Regions from separate parts of the Paenibacillus sp. FSL R7-0313 genome, predicted to be linked through region 1. Evidence: riboswitches for the same ligand, from Rfam matches in the RefSeq annotation. Region 1 holds a riboswitch; the other holds the start of a gene.
What was found. Region 1 has a riboswitch for glycine ahead of sdaAB (L-serine ammonia-lyase, iron-sulfur-dependent subunit beta). Riboswitches for the same ligand answer to the same signal wherever they lie in the genome.
Positions count from the first base shown of each region.

Region 2: it holds a riboswitch for glycine, as region 1 does, so the genes downstream of both, gcvT (glycine cleavage system aminomethyltransferase GcvT) here and sdaAB (L-serine ammonia-lyase, iron-sulfur-dependent subunit beta) in region 1, are expected to answer to the same signal.

Region 1 is NZ_CP150219.1:594,970-602,526, forward strand. Features, by position in the region: gene NSQ38_RS02430 (ABC transporter permease) at 1-551, opposite strand, end outside; gene sdaAA (L-serine ammonia-lyase, iron-sulfur-dependent, subunit alpha) at 816-1,754, opposite strand; gene sdaAB (L-serine ammonia-lyase, iron-sulfur-dependent subunit beta) at 1,744-2,433, opposite strand; glycine riboswitch at 2,686-2,810, opposite strand; gene NSQ38_RS02445 (phosphotransferase) at 3,166-4,197, opposite strand; gene pstB (phosphate ABC transporter ATP-binding protein PstB) at 4,381-5,136, opposite strand; gene pstA (phosphate ABC transporter permease PstA) at 5,149-6,036, opposite strand; gene pstC (phosphate ABC transporter permease subunit PstC) at 6,039-6,947, opposite strand; gene NSQ38_RS02465 (phosphate ABC transporter substrate-binding protein PstS family protein) at 7,090-7,557, opposite strand, start outside.
Region 2 is NZ_CP150219.1:2,805,848-2,813,404, forward strand. Features, by position in the region: gene gcvPB (aminomethyl-transferring glycine dehydrogenase subunit GcvPB) at 1-1,308, opposite strand, end outside; gene gcvPA (aminomethyl-transferring glycine dehydrogenase subunit GcvPA) at 1,380-2,735, opposite strand; gene gcvT (glycine cleavage system aminomethyltransferase GcvT) at 2,732-3,868, opposite strand; glycine riboswitch at 4,190-4,312, opposite strand; gene gcvH (glycine cleavage system protein GcvH) at 4,657-5,049, shown strand; gene NSQ38_RS12335 (PTS mannitol transporter subunit IICB) at 5,470-6,924, shown strand; gene NSQ38_RS12340 (BglG family transcription antiterminator) at 6,963-7,557, shown strand, end outside.

The DNA of each region.
Region 1 (7,557 bases):
CGCTCCACCTCTGCCTCCACGCGTGAAGACAACCCTACCGCAAGCGCATCGGACTGATCAGCAGTCATACCGGACTGATTCAGCACTCCGCGAATGCCATTCTCTTGTACTTCACGGTTCAACGTCGCTGTAACTTGTGCGGCTACGTTCTGCATCACACTTTTCACGGTAGCCACGTTTGATTCGTTCATCACATACTTAACTGCAATCGGCTTCGACAAGTCTTCTGCCTGCTGCATGAAACCTGATGGAATCTCAATAATCATGTACACATCCCGATCCGTTAACATCTGTCGTGCTTCTTGCATCGATTCAGATGGTTTGATCTCGAAATTAAGACCTGCCGCCAAAGACTCGGCTACCGGTTCAGCCGCTACCCCATCTTCATTCACGATGGTGACAGCTAGCTCAGTCATTCTCTCATTAACCTGATCATATCCACTAAGCCAGATGATGTTAAAAAAAACCTGGAACAGCACGGCCGTAATTAAACCTACAATGGTGGCTCCGTTTTTCAAAAACAGTAGACTCGTCTGGAAAATTCCTTTCATTCTATCCATCTCCTTTAATTTTGTTTCGCTCTCATATATATCGTATTGATATATGACAATAGTTAATATATCAATACGATATATATGTCGTCAATGTTTTTTGTTTTTCTTCGTTGGAAAAAGACAAAAAAAAGCCGATACATCTCTTCACCAGGAAGGTTTGTATCGGCTTTTCGTATCATGTAAGGAACTCTTCTTCACCTCTAATAATCAAGGCTCATGGTATCACGAGTTAGTGTTAGATTTAATTCATATCAATCCTATTTATGCCTTAGGTTCTACGTCATTTTCAGCAGGAGACTCCTGCTCAGGCTCGGCACGCTTTGCCTTTGGTTTAGCCAACTTCTGCATCATTTTGCGGCCGGTTGGTGTCTGGGCCAGTCCGCCCTGGGCTGTCTCCCGATGGCGGCTCGGCATCGCACTGCCTACTTCCAGCATGACGTCGATGACTTCGTCTGACGGAATGGCGCTACGCACTCCGGCCAGGGCCATGTCAGCCGCAGCCAGCGCCGTAACCGCACCCAGTCCATTACGGACGATGCAAGGAATTTCAACGAGGCCTGCAACCGGATCGCAGATCAGGCCCAGTGTATTTTTTAACGCCAAACCAACGGCATGAACTACCTGTTCCGGTGTACCTCCACGCAGTTCAACCATGGCACCCGCAGCCATGCCGATAGCTGAACCCACTTCCGCCTGGCAGCCACCTTCGGCACCGGAGATAAATGAATTGTTGGCAATAACATAACCAATCGCTCCCGCACAGAACAACCCGTTCACCAAATGTTCGTCCGTCCAGCCAAACCGCTCTTGTGAACTGATAAACACACCCGGGATAATGCCACAGGAACCAGCTGTTGGTGTTGCCACGATCCGACCCATGGAGGCATTCACTTCAGATACACACAGGGCATACGCCATGGCAAGTGCGGAAGCATCTCCTGAACAAGTCTCACCCTTGCGAATGTACTCGGCCATTTTTTTCCCGTCCCCACCGGTTAACCCACTGCGTGATGTTGTATCTTCCGTTAACCCTTTGCGTACCGCTTCCTTCATCACCTGATAATATTCAGACATCTGCTTCACAACATCCGCTTCCGGTGTATTGGTCTCCTGAACCTGCTCCTCGATCATCAGCTGAGCAATGGTTTTGGATTCCGCTGTACAGATCGTATTCAGTTCGTGTAAATGTTTAAATCGCATCCGAATCAACTCCTCTCTTCAAATCAATGACACGAATGTCTAACACATGGTCCAGCTCCCTTAGACGCTTGAGCATATCAGGATTAGGCACACCATCCATTTCCATCGCGGTAAGTGCTTCGCCATCACGGGCTTTCCGGTCCACCTGCATATAGCCGATGTTAACCCCGGATGAACTGATCGTGGACGTTACCGATGCAAGCACCCCTGCCTTGTCTGCATGTCGCAGAACGAGTGTTGGAAACTCACCACTAATCTGAACACGAAAATCATTCATCGCATGCACCGATACACTGCCACCACCAATGGATGCACCGATTAAGGAGCAGGCACGTTCTCCATGCCACAACTCAATTTTGACCGTATTCGGATGAGGAGCAGGCAGGCCACTTGTATAAAACTCAACCTCCATGCCTGCTTCCTCTGCGTATTGCTCTGCATCCGGGATACGTGGATCGTCTGTGACATAGTCCAAAAGACCGCCGATCAGTGCCAGATCTGTTCCGTGCCCCTGATAGGTGTCAGCGAATGAACCGTATAACGTCAGCCGGGCACGTTCTGGCGTACATCCCAGCCACTGACGAGCGATTCTTCCCAGCCTTGCCGCTCCAGCTGTATGTGAACTTGAAGGCCCTGTCATGGACGGACCAATAATTGAGAAAACATCTTTAAATCGCACTTTATAACCCTCCAATTGTATTCGTCATTTACATCCAGAATCTAATCCATATTGTTCCTTATTTACTGAATGATGACATCAAAAAAGGACAGAAGAAGGCCTCAGGCCCTCTCTCTGTCCTCGATACCTGAGAGTTTCACGATCAGCAGTGTCTCACGACAAGGTGCATTGCCTGCGATTACAGACAAGTTCACCGGTCTGACTGATCATATACCCCTTGGGTGGCGCAGTTCGCGCACTCTCCAGAGTTGCGTCCAACGATGGTACATTTACCTGAGAGATTAACCACTGCGCCGGGTGCGCAGCAGCTTGCTCCTTCGGTGCCTGAGCACTAGCCATTTTGCTCGGCTAATCCAGATCTCTCCCGCTCGTTATCATCCGCTATATGGAACCATTCTGAGCTTATGTCAGAACAGTCATGGAAGTCATTAATTTCTTCTTCATTAAGATTAATCGACCGGAAGATCAGTGTCAACAAACTTGACGATTTCTTTGGATGTATTTCCTTCATTTTCGATTGAACCGATGAAAACCAGAATATTTTGTCAGCTTTCATTACATTAATACGTTAAAAAGATCTTTTAAACAGCTCATTTCGTTCTACTTCAATCAATGATGTGCTTACTATTATTTATGATATTGTCCATGAAACCGTTCGGGTATTCAGGCAACCATAATCTTTGATCCACACTGCTCACTAACCCATCCGAGTCTGCACATCTGGATTATAATTCACAATTCGTAGAAGATACTCTTGTTCTGTACATAAGGTCTGCAATACTTGCTGCATAGCTTCGGCATGCGATCTTTCATCCATTCGTGCCTCGACTCATTCGCCATCTGAAAGGCATAATAACCTAGTGTAAAGATCAACATGAACCCTTCCATTAATCGGATATCACGATCCGTCAGTGACGCGATCTGTTGGGTATAACCGGATAAGAATATGTCACGTTCCTCCCGATTGAACATAAGTGCTGCCCCTCCGGCATCAAAAAGATAATAACCATAACCGTGTAGACAAAAATCAATCATGGATATCCCCTGATCCGTTATCAGCAGATTGTTGCGAGTAATATCCCCATGAATGATCCCCCATGTCCCTGCGTGTTGCGGGTATATTTCTAACTGTTCATTAATGTTCTCAAACGTCTCACGAAGCAGATCAAAGTCTTCCGTTGTAAAAATCCCCAGTCGGACGCCTTCCTCCAGCTGCCCTAGCATGACCAAGTTCTCATGGATGTTGCCATATGCCGGCCGCACCTTTGTTCGATCTGTCTGATTCTGCTCACGCCCATATTGATGAAGCATCTGCAGTTGTGCCCCCAGATCATAGATCTGCTCTGTTGTCAGGCGTTCTCCCTGCTGGATGTCCCTTCCCTCAATCCACTCCAGTACTGTACAGCAGATTTCTTTACCCGCTTCACTTTTCCATACCGTGACCCAGTCTCCCGATACATTCCGTACCGGATGCTGCACGCGCAATGCCGTCGTTGCATTTAACTCATGAAGCAGGTTCATCTCTGCCTCCAGCGCAGGAAGCGTATGCTGAATGCCTGTCATACTTGCATATGCGGCTTGATGGATACGTAGCAGATACTTCTGCCCGCTTGCTTCATCGACGACATGATACGTCAGATTCTCATTATGACGAATATATGAAACGACAGGTTTCTCAATAGCGTAGTTCTGTATAATCTGAGCTGCCATATGGTCGTAAGACATCTGATCCGTAGTGATTATCAACATCTCCTTTGAATTCATGTAAACGTTCTCTTCACACTAAATATCGTAGCATAATGTTTATCCCGCATACAGAAAATCCCACTAAAATTATAAATTAAAAAAGCACAACCCCCGAACAACCGTCCAGGCATTGTGCTTTCTTTTGTCTCTATTATTTCTTATCTCTCTGTCTATTACTCTATGTTACACTCCATGATCCAATTAACCGAAACGTCCCATAATGTATTCTTGCGTCAGACGATTGTCCGGGTTCGTGAAAATATGCTCTGTATCCCCGTGCTCAATCATACTTCCCAGATAGAAATAAGCTGTATAATCCGAGATGCGTGCCGCCTGCTGCATGTTATGGGTAACAATAACAATCCGCAGCTCCTTCTTGAGCTCGGTAATCAACTCTTCAACTTTACCCGTAGATACCGGGTCAAGTGCAGATGCCGGCTCATCGAGCAGCAGAATCTGTGGTTCAACAGACAAAGCGCGAGCGATACATAGGCGCTGCTGTTGTCCGCCAGAGAGAGACAGAGCTGACTCATGCAGTCTGTCTTTCACTTCGTCCCAGAGCGCAGCACGACGCAAGCTTTTTTCCACAATTTCATCCAGTGCCTTCTTACTCTTCGTACCGCGGTAGCGGGGGCCAAACGCGATATTGTTGTAGATGGACTTATGAAAAGGGTTCGGCTTCTGCCACACCATGCCAATCTTCTGGCGAAGCTTGATTACATCGGTTCCAGGCTCATTCAGATCGTTACCGTCCATCCAGATATGTCCCTCTGTACGGGAACCGGCAATCTCGTCGTTCATCCGGTTCAGCGACCGGAGGAACGTCGATTTACCGCAACCAGACGGCCCAATAAGAGCCGTTACGCTTGCTTCAGGAAACGTCAGGCTAATCTGCTTGACCGCCTGGAAATGTCCATAATATATGCTTAACTGTTCCGTACCAAAAGGTATGGCCATGTTGGTTCCTCCTTATTTCGAAGCTGTCATGCGGCGGAATACAACCCGACCGATCCAGCGTGCACTTAGATTGAACGCCAGCACGAGAATGACAAGCACGGCGGATGCCCCTGCTGCCACTTCTTTGGAATCTGGTCCAATACCTTCACTATTCACTTTCCAGATATGGACAGCAAGTGTCTCTGCCGGACGGAAAGGATTAAGCGGTGACCTTGGACTCGTCGGATTCCAATCTGTAAAGTCCAATGGTGGACTACTCATACCTGCGGTGAACATCAGCGCGGCTGCTTCACCGAAGATCCGGCCCGATGCCAGGATCGTACCCGTAATCAAGCTCGGCAATGCCACAGGCAGCAGAATGGAAGTGATAATCTTCCACTTGGACAGTCCAAGCGCCAGACCTGCTTCCTTCTGTTCCTTCGGAACGGCCCGGAAGGCCTGCTCCGTTGTCCGTACCATCAGTGGCAAGTTAAAGATCGCCAGAGCCAAGGCACCCGAGATCAGGGAGAAACCAAGACCAAATTGATTTACTAGCAGCAAGAGACCAAACAAACCGATAACGATGGATGGGAATGATGACAATACTTCAACGACCAGACGAATGAAGCTGGTAATCTTGCCTGGTTTGGCGTATTCCGCCATGTAAATCCCGCCACCCCATCCGAGTGGAATGGTAACAATCAAGGTCAGGACAAGCAAGAATACGGAGTTGAAGAGCTGTGGACCAATCCCGCCGCCACCCTTAAGCAACTGTGGTGCGCTTGTCAGGAAGTTCCAACTGATATGTCCAATACCTCTATACATGATGAAGCCAAGCAGACCGAGCAATAAAATAACAATGAACAGGGCCAGTACAACGATAACGGATGTTGCAATTTTATCTACCGTCTTTGCCTTCATTTTCATACCCGGTTTCTCCTTTCAAGCAGGCGAACCAGAATGACGAAGACAAATGTCATCACCAACAGGACAAGCGCCATACTCCACAGTGCATTGTTATGAACAGAACCCATCGTGGTGTTACCCATGCTGAGAGTAATTACACTTGTTAATGTTGAAGCTGATTCGAGCAAGGATGTTGGAACATGCGGTGCATTACCAATAACCATCTGTACAGCAAGAGCTTCACCAAACGCACGAGCCATACCCAAAACGACACCTGTCAACAAAGCTGGCAAAGTTGTTGGAATAATGACACGGTAGATGGTTTGCCAGCGAGTGGCACCCAGTGCGTAGGAGGATTCACGTAATCCTTTTGGCAATGCGGACAATGCATCTGCCATAATACTTGTCACCGTAGGGAGAATCATTACCGCGAGAACAAGACATCCGGCTGCAATCCCGACGCCTGTTCCACCAAAGATACTGCGAAGCAAGGGTACGATGACACTCAGTCCGATAAATCCGTACACAACGGATGGAATTCCGGACAAGAGCTCAATCGCAGGCTGCAAGATTTTTTTCCCTTTACCCGGGACAATCTCTGTCATGAAGAGCGCTGCACACAGGCCAAGCGGACTTGCGATCAATGCTGCAAGCAAGGTTGTAATGAAAGAACCTGTAATGAACGGCAATGCCCCATAGAAAGCAGGTTCCCCCGTTGGATTCCACGTTTTCCCACCAAGGAATTCACTTATGCTTATTCCATTTTGGAAAAATGTTGATAGTCCCTTGGACGCTACAAAATAAACAATGGAAAACATGACAACGATCAGGAAAACGACACAAATCGACGTATAGATCCGTCCCGTCCACTCTTCCCAATAATGTTTCTCTTTTAAGGGCCGGCGCGGTTTCAACTTGTTATTCATTACCGTTCCCCCTTCGGTCTGTTCCATAACAACCATCCTTCTATAGTAGAATTAATGCAAAATATGGGATTATTTTAGAGCAAACCGCGTAAAGAGGCGGGACCTAAGTCCGCCTCTTTCGCTGTATGCGCAAGTTCAAAGATTATTGAACCACATTACCTGCTGCATCGCGTTTTACTTTCATACCTGACATTGGAATGTATCCCAGTTCTGTCACGTCATTTTGTTGAATTTCGTCACTCAAGATGTAGTCCAGGAATGCTTGTGTTGCTGCATCTGGCGTACCTTTCGTGTACATGTGCTCGTAAGCCCATACTGGATAAGTTCCTGCTTCTACGTTCTCAACTGTTGCTTCTACACCTTCGTATTTCAACACTTGCAAGCTGTCATCCAAGTAAGACAAGGCGAGGTAACCAATAGCACCTGGCGTTTCAGATACCAATTTTTTTACGTTACCAGAAGAATCTTCTTGAATCGAACCTTGGATATCACCCATTTTTGCACCCAATGCATACTTCTCAAAAGTTGCACGAGTACCGGAACTGCTCGGACGGTTTACAATAACGATTGCTTTATCCGCGCCGCCAACGTCTTTCCAGTTCGTTACTTT
Region 2 (7,557 bases), 2.2 Mb from region 1:
CTCCACGTTGAGCGGGAAGTACACTGTAGGCGGGTGATATCCAAAATCAAGCAATCGTTTGGCAACATCCAGTGTACGCACACCATATTGTTTCAATCCCCGACCAGACATAACGAATTCATGTTTGCATACACCTGGATATGGAATCTCGTAGTAAGGTGCGAGACGGGCCATCATATAGTTGGCATTCAGTACCGCACATTCAGAGACACGGCGCAAACCTTCCGGTCCATAGGTACGAATGTAGGCATACGCGCGTACCAGAATACCGAAGTTGCCGTAGTATGCTTTCACCCGGCCAATGGATTGATCGCCTTCACGGTCCAGTGAATATACACCATCATCATTCTTGATCACCATCGGTTTAGGCAGGAACGGGATCAAACGGCTCTTCACACCGACTGGTCCGGCGCCAGGTCCACCACCGCCATGAGGCGTGCTCATCGTTTTGTGCAAGTTCAGATGCACCACGTCAAAGCCCATATCACCTGGCCGGGTAATGCCCATAATGGCATTGGAGTTCGCTCCATCGTAATAAAGCAAGCCACCAGCCTGATGTACGATGGATGCAATCTCCTGAATATCTTTCTCGAACAAACCAAGTGTATTCGGGTTTGTCAGCATCAAGGCTGCCGTATCGGAACCGACGGCTGCACGGAGTGCGTCCAGATCGACCAGTCCGTCTGCGCGGGATGGAATCGTCACAGTTTCAAATCCTGCAACGGTTGCGCTTGCCGGGTTGGTCCCGTGAGATGAATCGGGCACGATGACTTTGGTACGTTGTTCGCCACGACCTTCGTGGTAGGCACGAATCATCATGAGTCCAGTCCATTCTCCATGGGCACCAGCGGCTGGTTGCAAGGTCACAGCGTCCATGCCTGTCAGACCTGCAAGGTCGTTTTGCAACGTATATAACAATTCAAGTGCACCTTGAATGCTGGATTCATGCTGGTACGGATGGATTTTGGCAAAACCGTTATAACGTGCAACATCCTCATTAATCTTTGGATTGTATTTCATCGTACAAGAGCCCAGTGGATAGAATCCGTTATCTACGCCGAAGTTCCGGCGGGACAACGCAGTATAGTGTCGAATAACATCTACCTCGAACACTTCCGGCAGTGCTGCTGCTTCCGAACGGAGCATTTCCCGGGGAATCAACGTATCGGCAGCCTGACGAGGAACATCACATTCTGGCAAGGAATAAGCGACACGTCCAGGGCTGCTGAGTTCAAAAATCAATGATTGTTCCGGAGCAGGAGATAAGGTCTGTGCACTGAATGTTGTATCTGTCTCAGATTGAGGCAAAGTGGAGAAAGAGGTACCTGTTACCGATTGTCCTTGTACCGATGTTGTCGTTGTCGTCGTCGTTTCCTGAGTCACAGTGATCCCTCCAATGCTCGTGCGAATTCGTCAATCTCTTCCTTAGTGCGCCGTTCCGTAACAGCAATCAGCATATGTCCGGCAAGCTCCGGATAATCACGTCCGAGTTCGTAGCCACCAATAAAGCCTGCATCCAGCAGTTTCAACTGAAGAGCATCCACGTCTGTTCCTTCAGGAAGTTTAATCACAAACTCATTAAATGTTGGTGCATTAAAAGTAAGGCCAACTCCAGGAATTGCAGTTAATGTATTCAGGGTGTAATGACTCTTTTGCAAATTCAGATCCGCGACATCGATCATGCCCTGTTTACCCATGATGGACATGTACACAGATGCGCTGAGTGCAAGCAAAGCTTGGTTGGAACAGATGTTGGAGGTCGCCTTTTCGCGGCGGATATGCTGCTCACGTGCTTGCAGTGTGAGTACAAATCCACGTTTGCCATTGCGATCGGTTGTCTGGCCTACAATTCGGCCAGGAATTCGGCGCATATGAGGCTGGGATACGGCGAAATATCCGCATGTCGGGCCGCCGAGTGAAGCGGCGATACCGAGGGGCTGCGCATCGCCAACAACGATGTCGGCACCCAGCTTGCCTGGGGCTTCCAGCAGACCCAGCGATAGCGGGTTAGCACTTACAACGAGCAGGCCTTTGTGCGCATGCACGAGGTCAGCCGCTTGTTTTACATTTTCCACAGCACCAAAGAAGTTTGGACTCTGGATCATGACAGCAGCGGTATCGTCCGATATGGCAGCTTGCAGGGCATCCCAATCAGTGACGCCATCCTTATAACCAATCTCGACAATTTCGAGGCTCAATCCATGCGCATACGCCTGCAATACCTGACGGGCTTCCGGATGAACGGTACGGGATACGATAAGCTGTTTGCGACGCGTTGCTGCTGCGGCCAGATTACCTGCTTCTGCAAAGGCAGTTGCGCCGTCATACATGCTGGCATTGGCTACAGCCATACCTGTTAATTCACAGATGTAGGATTGAAATTCGAAAATGGCCTGTAGTTCACCTTGGCTGATCTCAGGCTGATAAGGTGTGTAGGCAGTGTAGAACTCGGAACGGGAAATGACATGATTGATGACGGAAGGAACATGATGATCATATATGCCTGCGCCGAGGAAGCTAGAGTGTGTTTCGAAATTGGCGTTGGCACCAGCTTGTTTGGACATGTGACGTGTCAGCGCATATTCATCGAGTTTGGAGGATACGGGCAGCTCTCCCTGATAACGAATCTCTTTTGGAATGTCCTGAAACAGATCCTCCAGCGTATCCACACCGATGGTTGCGAGCATGGCGCTCTGATCTTGCTCAGTCATGGGAATGTAACGGTGCTTGCTCATGCTTGATCAGCTCCTTGAGTAGGTGTCTTTGACGTACGTGTCCGTTTATGAAAAGGGGTCTTCACGACCTCGGCTTTTAGTTTCTTGCCGCGGATCTCAATCTCAAGCGGGGTTCCCAGCGCAGCGTATTTACTGTCGATGAGAGCAAGCCCCAGATTACGCTTCAATGTAGGTGATTGTGTGCCTGTAGTAACTTCGCCAATCTGTACGCCTTCGGCGTAAATCGGATAATGAGGGCGGGGAATACCGCGCTCCAGCACTTCGATGCCGACCAATTTGCGGGCAGGCCCGTCATTTTTTTGCTGTAACAAGGCTTCGTGTCCGATAAAAGGTCCCGCATTCAGCTTCACAAACATGCCTACGCCAGCTTCGAGCGGAGAGATGGTTGCCGACAATTCCTGTCCATACAGGGGGAGCCTTGCTTCAAAGCGCAGTGTATCCCGGGCACCAAGTCCGGTTGGTACGAGTCCGTGACCTTCACCGGCTTGCATTAATCCATTCCACACCGCAGCGGCTTGGTCCGCAGGTACATATAGTTCAAAGCCGTCCTCACCGGTATAACCGGTACGGGACAACAGTAATTTAACGCCGCATACCTCTGCCTGCTGTACAAAACGGAAAGGCTCAATCGAGGATACATCCGTATCTGTAACTTTCCCGATAATGTCTACAGCCAGTGGTCCTTGCAAGGCGAGCAGCGCCGTCTGCTCCGAATCGTTGGTCATGCTCACGCCAGGGATCAAGTGCTCTTGCAGCCATGCCCAATCCTTGTCGATATTGGAGGCGTTAACGACGAGCATATAATGCTGATCTTCCAGCTTATACACGAGCAGATCATCCACCACACCGCCATCTGGGTAACACATCAGGGTGTACTGGGCTTGACCCGGAACGAGCGTGGTCACATCATTGGTCATCATTTGTTGCAAAAAAACTTCAGCCTGCTCACCCTGTACTGTGAATTCGCCCATATGGGATACATCAAACAGTCCAGCACGCTCACGCACCGCTTCATGTTCTTTCTGGATTCCGCTAAATTGTACCGGAAGCTCCCAGCCTCCAAAATCAATGCACCGTACGCCTTCGTATTGCTGATACAGTGGGAAGAGTGGTGTTCTAAGCAAATCGGACATCAAATCACCTCGTCATGGGCCGTCAACCGGCCGGATATACAATCGTGGATCAATGAACCAGGGTATTTTTACATTTTTCCGCTAGATATTTTCATCACATAAGTATGGTAAGGCAGCTATGGCAGCGCCGATCTGAATCCTGTTTTTCGTTTTTTGGGAAAAAGGAAAAGGACAGGCCAAAGAATCGGCATGCCAAGTAGCACGCTGTATTCTAAGGCTCTGTCCCTTGTACCTGAGAGTTACCCCGCTGCCTTGTGCAGCAGGTTTCCCCTTGGGTGATCATAACGCCCGCTCAGGGCGAATAGATGCTCTCCAGAGTTGCGTCCCGTAAAAGTCCTTTTGCCTGAGAGATTCACCCCCGCTTATCGGTGGTTTACTCCTTCGGCGTTACCTCATGTACATCCCGAATCGGGTGTCACGGGTAATCTCTCCCTTTACATTCATCCGCGGGTATAACATAGTCCAATAAACACATTTACTCCTCTCATTAAAACGTGAATCCACTGCCGATGTCAAGAACGATGTCATAGATCATAACTAAAAACCGAATATTTAATTTATCTTAAATGTTATTGTTCGTGTATTTAAAAAGACTGCGCTTACTATTCTAATATTCACCAGTATATGAAGAAAGAGTGTAATCGGGTTACAGGATTTAGAGGTGATCAATAAATAAATTGTGAGGTATCTTGACATTTGAATCAAAAATATCATACGCTATGTTCTGGGAAAAAGGTTAAGGTCAAAGAACGCATGCACTCATTTAATGAAAAGCGAGGCGGATATCGATGAGCGAATTGAAAAGTGATTTCCTGTACAGTGAAGAGCACGAATGGGTGCAAACCGTAGGGGAGGATACTGTACGTATTGGCATTACCGAGTTCGCGCAGCATCAGCTGGGTGACATTGTGTTTGTGGAATTGCCTGACCTTGAAACCAATGTAAAAGCAGAGGACAGCATTGGAACGATCGAATCGGTCAAAACGGTTTCGGACTTGTTTTCTCCCGTCACTGGTTCAATTATTGCAGTGAATGATTCGTTGCAGGACTCCCCTGAACTTGTCAACAGCTCTCCATACGAGGAAGGCTGGATGATTGAAATCCGTGTTGAGGGAGATCTGACAGCAGCATTGTCTACATTGATGAATGCAGACGCGTATCGTAAACATACGGAAGAATAGTATCAACGAACTTGTACTTATTAACATACATTTTATAAACAAAATGAGATGTGCTTCATATTGTTTCGACCTGTGTGAGCCTGAGGCTTGCACAGGTTTTTTGTGCTTTCCGAGAATGGTTTCCAATGCGGATTGAAGCAGATTGTGGATGTGAATCGCCTGATTAGACCAAGCTATAGGTTAGAAATTGATTTTGGAAATGATAAAAGTCATAGGCAAGAAAAGCCTTGTGTACCAATGGGTTCAGCCATTATGCATCAATTAAAACGATTACATAACCTAATGTTGTCATCATTGTTCATGACGAAAGTACGCTTTCATTTCATTGAACAGGAGAGCATTCTCGCTTAGGATTACAGCAGGGGAGAAATGATACCCCTTTCATAAATCATAATGACTTGATCCAAGGAGGATAATACAATGAGTAATTTGGACCAATCGTCCAATTCCAAAGGTGGGCTACGGGTAGGTGTTCAGCGTTTTGGCCGATTCCTGAGTGGTATGGTCATGCCGAATATGGGAGCGTTTATTGCCTGGGGATTAATTACGGCTCTGTTCATTCCAACAGGCTGGTTCCCTAACGAGACGCTTGCGCAGCTAGTCGATCCGATGATCAAATATTTGCTGCCACTGTTAATTGGTTACACCGGGGGTACGATGGTGCATGGTCAGCGTGGTGGTGTCGTGGGTGCCATTATGACCATCGGGGTCATCGTGGGTAGTGATATCCCGATGTTCCTAGGTGCCATGATTGCCGGACCACTGGCAGCATGGATCATCAAAAAGTTTGATAAATCGATCGAAGGTAAAGTTAGAGCTGGATTTGAAATGCTGGTTAACAACTTTTCAGCCGGTATTATTGGCGGGATCTTGGGGATTTTTGCGCTACTGGGCATCGGGCCTGCTGTAGAAGCAATTAGCAAAGTATTATCTGCCGGGGTACAAGGCTTAATGAATCTTGGTTTGCTGCCGCTGGTCAACCTAATCATTGAACCAGGTAAAGTATTGTTCCTGAACAATGCAATCAACCACGGGATTCTGACACCAATTGCAACAGATCAAGCGAGAGAGTTAGGGCAATCCGTATTATACATGCTTGAATCGAACCCGGGTCCGGGACTTGGTATCTTGCTTGCTTACTGTTTCTTCGGACGCGGAATGGCCAAATCTTCTGCACCAGGTGCCGTTATCATTCATTTCTTCGGGGGAATTCATGAGATCTACTTCCCTTACATTTTGATGAGACCGATTCTGATTCTTGCCGCAATTGCGGGTGGCGTCGCAGGTACATTAACATTTATGCTCACCGGAGCAGGACTTGTTTCAGCACCATCACCGGGTAGTATTATCGCGTATTTCCTCTTAACACCGAAAGGTGGATACCTGCCAATGCTTGCAGGGGTGCTTGTAGCAGCCGTCGTTTCCTTCCTGGTAGCAGCAGTGTTGCTGAAAACGGGTAAACAAAAGGACGAAGATCTGGAGTCCGCATCCAGTCGGATGAAAGACATGAAGAGTCAAGGAACCGTGCCAAACGCTGGCATTACGGCTAATCATCGTGAAGCAGACAGAGCCGCAGATATGGCTTCTTCTACAGTCAAAACAGACGTGAAGAAAATTGTCTTCTCCTGTGATGCAGGCATGGGGTCGAGTGCCATGGGTGCTTCCATTCTGCGCAAGAAGATGAAGGCAGAGGGGATTGACGTTACGGTGACCAATACGGCTATCAGTGATATCCCGCCGGATGCAGATGTGGTCATCACACAACAAATATTAACCGATCGTGCCCGCTCCGTTGCGCCGAACGCAGAACATATATCCATCGACAACTTCCTAAAAAGCCCGGAATACGATGCGCTCGTTGAACGTCTAAAGTAATTGCACGCATTCGTTTTCCCTGAGCCGGAGGCTGAGATATGAGTATTACCAAAAGACAACGTGAAATCGTGGAGTTTCTGCTGGAGCATCCACATGAAGTCACTGCCGGCGAAATCGCCGTTGAAGTTAAGGTCAGTACCCGAACAGTTCACCGGGAGCTGCAAATGATTGAACAATGGCTTGAACCTTTGGGCATGAAGCTGGAAAAAAAATCAGGAACCGGTATCCGAATTGATGCCGGTTCCGATGATCTGGCTGTATTGCGCCATCAACTAGAGGGTAAAGAATATGTAGAGTTTACGCCGGAAGAGCGTAAGCTCTTCATGCTTTGCATCCTGCTGGATGAACCGGAGCCTGTAAAGTTACTCGCCTTGGCTTCGGATCTGAAAGTGACCGTATCCACCGTAACCACTGATCTGGACGATCTGGAGTCACGAATTCGTCAGGCGGGACTGAAGCTGGTTCGCAGACGTGGATATGGCGTCAAGATTAACGGAAGTGAGACGATTCATCGCACAGCCATAGCTGCACTTGCTCTCGAATTTCTGGATGAGTCCGACCTATTCGGAAGACAGCCAGAACAGGGAGGCTCCATCGTAAACCAAAAACTGTTGGATATGATTGGGCACGGTG